DNA from 3 places in the Sphingomonas flavida genome. Region 2 is predicted to be linked to each of the others. Evidence: predicted binding sites of a transcription regulator. Region 2 holds the regulator's gene; each other region holds the start of a gene.
What was found. The regulator LexA, encoded in region 2, represses DNA repair genes until DNA is damaged. The targets are predictions, from matches to a motif close to GTTCCNCNCTTGTTCT.
Positions count from the first base shown of each region.

Region 1: U1703_RS16010 (ImuA family protein) is a predicted target of LexA. The motif match lies at 1,497-1,512, and genes of this name have one in related genera.
Region 3: U1703_RS01320 (ATP-dependent helicase) is a predicted target of LexA. The motif match lies at 1,464-1,479, and genes of this name have one in related genera.

Region 1 covers NZ_JAXOJH010000017.1:48,013-50,280, forward strand. Annotated here, with positions in the region: gene U1703_RS16005 (Y-family DNA polymerase) at 1-799, opposite strand, end outside; gene U1703_RS16010 (ImuA family protein) at 717-1,481, opposite strand; gene U1703_RS16015 (SOS response-associated peptidase family protein) at 1,958-2,268, shown strand, end outside.
Region 2 covers NZ_JAXOJH010000003.1:136,826-139,093, reverse strand. Annotated here, with positions in the region: gene U1703_RS04875 (molybdopterin molybdotransferase MoeA) at 1-595, shown strand, start outside; gene lexA (transcriptional repressor LexA) at 651-1,328, shown strand; gene U1703_RS04865 (ComEC/Rec2 family competence protein) at 1,737-2,268, opposite strand, start outside.
Region 3 covers NZ_JAXOJH010000001.1:296,018-298,285, reverse strand. Annotated here, with positions in the region: gene U1703_RS01320 (ATP-dependent helicase) at 1-1,461, opposite strand, end outside; gene U1703_RS01315 (UrcA family protein) at 1,679-1,984, shown strand; gene U1703_RS01310 (inorganic phosphate transporter) at 2,183-2,268, shown strand, end outside.

The DNA of each region.
Region 1 (2,268 bases), on a different contig from region 2:
GGGGTAAGGGAGCCAGCGCCTGTGCCTCTTGTCCGCCGGGAACCAGGAGGATCGCATCGCGACCGAAACGGGCGAGCGCATGAGCTGCGCCCGGCGTGGAGGCGACCGTGACCCGTGCGGTCAGGCCGAAACGTCGGCAGAACCGGACCAGTCGTTGGCAGAAACGGGTCTCGCCGCCGTGCAGATGCGCGACGCCGCTCAGGTCCAGCCACAGCCCGTCCGATCCGCTGACCGCGGCGGTCGGCGTCCAATGACGCACGGCATGCAGCGCCAGATCCGCCAGCAACGTCATATCTGCCGCCCGGTCGGCGGGGCGGATGTCGAGATCCGGGATTAGCGCCCGCGCCTGCGTCACCGCCATGCCCGGGGTCAGTCCGAGCGCCATCGCCGCCGGGCAAGCGGCGGCGATGACCTGTCGCTGTCCGATCTGCTCGGCCAGCACCATCGGCACGAGGTGCGTCACAGACGCCGCCGTGGGTTGACGCTGGTCCGTTGCGACCAGTCGCTTGAAGGGGTGATCCGCTGCCTCGGACCGGCGGCCCAACTCGCGCATCGGCGGTCGCTGATGGAGCGGCAGCGCCGCTACCTGCTCCTCGACCGTTGCACGCGCAGCGCCTTGCTGCGCCCAGCGCGCACCGGGACGCCAGCCGCCGCCCCGCGGCACCGAGCAGGCACCGGGGTCATCGTCGACTGGAAGTATGAGCGCAGGCCTCGGCTCAGGCAGCGCGCGCGGCCGCTCCAGCCGTCGCATTCGCTCGATCGCGAGATGCGGCAGGTAGAGCGAGGCGACCCGTGTCATCGCATGCCTCCAATTCCATCGTGAAACCCGGGCCGCCCCGCTGGCGCGCCAGCTCGACCATCCAGCGTGCGCGGCCGACCCCGGGCGCGGGGAGCGGCGTGGAGGGCGCGCAGGCGATCCGCCACCGTGTCATTGCCGCCGACAGCTCGGTGAGTGGGCAGGTGCCCTGTCGGCGCCAGCGACGCGAAAGCAAGGCAGGCGTATTCCCCGTCATCGCCGCCAGCTGAAGTCGCCGGGTTGCGACCATGTCGGCGCGCTTTACCTCGCCGACGACCGCTGCAAGCCCGCCATGACGCAAGCCATCCTCCATGACGGCCAGAACGTCCTTGTCCTCACGTACCTCGGCGAAGAACAGCGTGGCCGGGCTGAGCCCGGCCTGTTCGAGACCCGGCGCATAGAGGTCGAACCGGGTGAGCGCCCAAAGCACCCGGCGGCCGCTCAGCGCTGCTGCGCGCGCGGCAATCCCCACCGCGAACAGCGTGGCAGCCGCATCATCCGTAAGGGTCGGTGTCGCCGAAGACGTCTCATGCAAACCGCCGAGCGCCAGGCCGCCGCCCGTCAATCGCGTGTCTACCGCTTCGATGCCGAAAGGGAGAATTGCGCCCTCGCTGCCGCGCACAGCGCCTATGGCGCTCCGCAGGCGAGCCAGTGTTTCGATGGGTGGGGCGGTGGAAGACATCATTGCTGCGACTCATATGTTCGCTATATGTTCCGTTGATTCCGCAGGCGGGTCAAGGCGTTGCGGAAGCGGATCGATAATCGGAACGGGACAGGGCGGTGGCAGATGAGGGCCGTAAAAGGGGCAGCCAAGAAGGCGGGGCAGGGGCCGATCACGATCATATCGGGCGGCGTCTGCGCACGTTGGAGGAGCGTGCCCTGCACAAGCGTACGCTGCGCCTCACCTGTCCAAAATGCGGTCACGGCCGCGTCTTCGATGCCGTTGCGCTCTGGTGGCTGTTCTACCGGCGAGGTTGGGACGGCACGCTGGGGGTGGTTGGTCGACGGCTATGTTGCTCGGCATGCCAGGCGGAAGGACGCACCCAGCGTCCTCATGTGGTGATCGGGCGGGACCAGCCTACGGGTGCCGCTCTGCCCTATCCGGATGCCGCGACGTGGAAGAAGCTTGTGTCGCGCTACCGGTCGTGATCGAACAGGCGAATGTGTAATCTTTACAACATCAAGGTCGATCCGCGGACCTATTTCGACGCGCTTGCTGCAGTCGACGATGCGAGCAACACGCTGGAGGTCGAGAAGGATTACGCGGCGCCCGGCAAACCCGGCTATGTCGTTCGTGTCGAGGAGGGCCGACGGGTGCTCAGCACAATGCGCTGGGGCTTCCCAACCCGCAAACCGCGCAAGCGGCCGGCGCGTGAGGGAGAACTGCCTTTCGTTTACGACTGGTGGACCAACGCCCGGAACATGCAGAGCAATATGTGGAAGCCGTGGCTGCTCAAGGCTGAGTATCGCTG
Region 2 (2,268 bases):
GCCCGAATCGAACGGCGTCATGCTCGCCGCGCTGCTCGCCGACCTACCGGTCGAGATCATCGACCTGGGCATCCTGCCCGACGACCTCAATGCCTTGCGCGATGCCTTTGCCGGGGTCGAGGCCGATCTGCTGGTGACGACCGGCGGTGCATCCGTCGGCGACCATGATCTGGTACAGCCCGCGCTGAAGGCGGCGGGCGGCCAGGTCGATTTCTGGCGGATCGCGCTTCGCCCCGGCAAACCGATGATGGCCGGACGCCTGGGTGACACGGTCGTACTCAGCCTCCCGGGCAATCCCGTCTCCGCCTTCGTGACCGCGACGCTGTTCGTCCGGCCGCTGATCGCGCATATGGCGGGCGCGGCCGATCCGTTTCCCGCCCCGATCCCGGCGATCCTGGGGGAGGACCTGCCCGCCAACGGCCCGCGGATCGATTACCTGCGCGCCGCGATGATCGACGGCCGGGTCCATGCCGCCGCCATTCAGGACAGCTCGATGCTGCTTACCCTGGCGCGTTCGACCTGCCTGATCATCCGCCCGCCGCATGTCCCCGCCGCACGAGCCGGCGACTCGGCGGAAATCCTGATGCTAGCTTGACGCAAGCCAAAACGTTCCATATAAGTTCCACGTCTGTTCTGGACGGAGGATCGCGATGCTCACCGCAAAGCAGCATGAGCTTGTCTGCTTCATCAACGACCGTTTGAAGGAAACCGGCGTGTCGCCGTCCTTCGAGGAGATGAAGGAGGCGCTGGACCTCAAGTCCAAGTCCGGTGTCCATCGCCTGATCTCCGCGCTGGAGGAACGCCACTTCATTCGTCGCCTGCCCAACCGCGCCCGCGCGCTGGAAGTGCTGCGGATGCCCGATCGCCCCGAAAAGCCCGTGGCTGCGCCGACCGAGGCCAATGTGCGGCCCCCGGCGCCCAAGCCGATCGCCGAACCGGCCAATGACGTGGTCGAGATTCCGTTGCATGGCCGCATCGCCGCCGGCCTGCCGATCGAGGCGTTCGAGGGCAGCTCGACGCTGGCGGTGCCTGCTGCCCTGCTGGGTGCAGGCGAGCATTATGCGTTGGAAGTGTCGGGCGATTCGATGGTCGAGGCGGGTATCCTGGACGGCGACTATGCGCTGATCCGCCGCACCGACGTGGCCCGCGACGGCCAGATCGTCGTGGCGCTGATCGACGATGCGGAGGCGACGCTCAAATATTTCCGGCGTGAAGGCTCGATGGTCCGCCTTGACCCCGCCAACCGTGCCTATGACCCGCAACGTTATGCCCCTGCCCAAGTGCGCGTGCAGGGCAAGCTGTCGGGCATACTCCGCCGCTACGACTGAGCTTGGGTTGGTTCGTTGCCCTGCCCTTTAACGGGACAGAAGGCGAAGACCACGGAATGTGAGAAGGGGGTGCTGGCTATCGGCCCTTCCCTCGCCTCTCGCCAAAGGAGAGGCTTGCACAGACTCGGGCATGGCATGGCATGGCATGGCATGGCATGGCATGGCATGGCATGGCATGGCATGGCATGGCATGGCATGGCATGGCATGGCATGGCATGGCATGGCATGGCATGGCAAAGGCTTGGAGGCTGATCCAGTCAAGCCGAAACACCACCCCGGCGGAGGCCGGGGTCCAGTTGGGGGTGCGGTGGTGGTCGACCGACGCGTTCCATCAATGAAACCTTCGCAACTGGACCCCGGCCTCCGCCGGGGTGGTAAGGCCATAGTTCAGGTCAGGCGGATCAAACTCTAGCGCCCCTGCCCCATGGCCGTGGGGATCCACGGATGCCGGTCCCCCGGCTGGCGCACCATCCGAACCGACGGCGGGTCAAGCCGGATCGAAACCCCACCGGTCCGTCGCAAGGCACCGCTATCCAGCTTCAGCCAGCGCGGCCAACACGCCGCGGGCAGGCGCCGGTCGGCAACGACGATATCGACCTTGCCGCACAGTTCGATCAGCCGCGCCCATAGCACCGGATAGCCGCTGCGCGTCGCCGCAATCCGCCAAGTCCGATCCCCTCGCGCCAGCCGCGTCACGCACATATCGGGCCCGCACCGCGCATTGCCCTGGTCGGCCAGCGCCAGCGGCTCGCCACCCGCCCCGCTCAGTTCGGTCAGGGTGGTGCGCATATAATCCCCTGCCCGGTCGCGCAGCAGCGCCACGCGATCCCCCGCCATGACCGCGACATGCCGCCCGTCGCCGGTCACGATCAGGTCCGGCGTCGGCGCGGCCAGCATGATGCCGATCGCCAGCATCAAGGGCGGCAGGCCCAACCACCGC
Region 3 (2,268 bases), on a different contig from region 2:
CCGCGCCATGTCGCGCCATCGAGCGATATCGCCGATCAGATTGCCCAGGCTGCGGCGCGCCTGCGGCGTCAGTTCGTCGGTGTCGAGGATTCGCGCCGACGCAATGGTCAACGGCAGGCCTTCGGCGCGGGCGAGCTGGTGGATCTTGGCCAGCGCCTTGTCGCCCAGGCCCCGCTTGGGCACGTTGACGATCCGCTCGAACGCCAGATCGTCGGACGGCTGGTTGACGATCCGGAGATAGGCCAGCGCGTCACGGATTTCGGCGCGCTCATAAAAGCGAAAGCCGCCGACGATCCGGTAAGGCAAGCCGATCGCGATGAAGCGGTCTTCGAACTCACGCGTCTGATGCGACGCGCGCACCAGAATGGCGATATCGCCGTACGAGGTGCCCGAACGCCGGGCCGCCTCAATCTCCTCGCCGACCCGGCGCGCTTCCTCCGGCCCGTCCCAGACGCCCAGCACCCGGACCTTCTCGCCCACATCCAGTTCGGTCCACAGCGTCTTGCCCAGACGCCCGCCGTTATGCGCGATCACGCCCGACGCCGCCCCCAGGATATGCGGGGTCGAACGATAATTCTGCTCCAGGCGGATCACTTTCGCACCGGGAAAATCCCGCTCGAAGCGCAGGATGTTCTCCACCTGGGCGCCGCGCCAGGAATAGATGGACTGGTCGTCATCGCCGACGCACGCGATGTTCTTGCGCGCCTGGGCGAGCAGCCGCAGCCAGAGATACTGGACGCTGTTGGTGTCCTGATACTCGTCCACCATGATATAGCGGAAGCGCTGCTGATAATGCTCCAGCACGTCGCGATCCGTCTTCAGAATGGTCAGCATGTGGAGCAGCAAGTCGCCAAAGTCGCAGGCGTTCACGCTGCGCAGCCGCTCCTGATACTGGCGGTACAGGTCCGCGCCCTGGCCGTTCGCGTAACGCTCCGCCTCGCCCGCGTCGATATCGCCGGGAACCAGCCCCTTGTTCTTCCACTCGTCGATCAGTCCGCCGAGCGCACGGGCCGGAAAGCGCTTTTCGTCGATATCCGCCGCGACGATCAACTGCTTGAGCAGCCGGAGCTGGTCGTCGGTATCGAGGATGGTGAAGTTGGATTGCAGCCCGACCAGCTCGGCATGGCGGCGCAGCATCTTCGCGCCGATCGCGTGGAAGGTGCCCAGCCACGGCATCCCCTCCACCGCATCGCCAACCAGCCGCCCGACGCGCTCGCGCATTTCCTTGGCGGCCTTGTTGGTGAAGGTGACCGACAGGATTTCCGACGGCCAGGCTTTGCGCGTGTAGAGCAGATGCGCCAGCCGGGCGGTCAGTGCCGCAGTCTTGCCCGTTCCCGCACCCGCCAGGACCAGAACCGGACCATCGGTCGTCAGCACCGCCTCGCGCTGCGCCGGGTTCAGCGATCGCAGATAGGGATAGTCGGTCGGCGAAGCAGCGGGATCGAGGGGAGCGACGGTCATCGCGAACAGTTAGGGAACGTTTGCTGGCGGGGCAACCACCCGTGATGACCGGCAGCCGCTGTTTCATCGCGGGACGAGTCGTCAGACAGTCTTTTGTCCGACATGAAAGCGACATTTCCGCTGCCTAGAGGCGCGGCGTGCCGACGAGCAGCGGGGTGCCCTTCATGGGTGCCGACGCCGCCGTGACGGGCACGACCCGATGCAGGAGCACTATCCAATGAAGATCTTCACGGCAGCCGCCACAGCGGCCTCTCTTTTCGTGTCCGTCGCGGCGCAGGCTGAAGTTCGCGAGCCCGTGGTCGTTCGCGTCCGCCACGCCGACCTCGACCTGCGCCGCGCCGATCACCGTGTGCAGCTCGACGCCCGTATCCGCCGGGCCGCGCTGATCGCTTGTGGTCCGGCAACGATGGACCTGCGCCGCAATGCCGACTCCGCGCGCTGCCGCAAGGAAATGCTGGCTGACGCTGCGCCCAAGCTGGCGGCGCTGTCGCGGGCACCGATCGCGCTCGCCAGCAACAACTAAGATCTGTCGAGGGAATGCAGCCGGACGCTCCGACAGGGCCTCGGCTGCATTTCCTCGCGGCGATAGCCACCCGGCCGTCGTCATCAAAATGTCATCGGAAAGGCGCAACGCGACTTCATTATGACAGCTCATGCGCTAACCGGTGGCCAATCCGAAACCCGCGTGCGAGGTCCACGCCTCGATTCCGGGCTCCATCCCATGGGCCGGTGGCTGTTCGCCGCGCTGCTCGTCGGCGGCCTGCTCTATGCGGGCTATAGCGTCGCGATCGATACCGCACGCGTCGG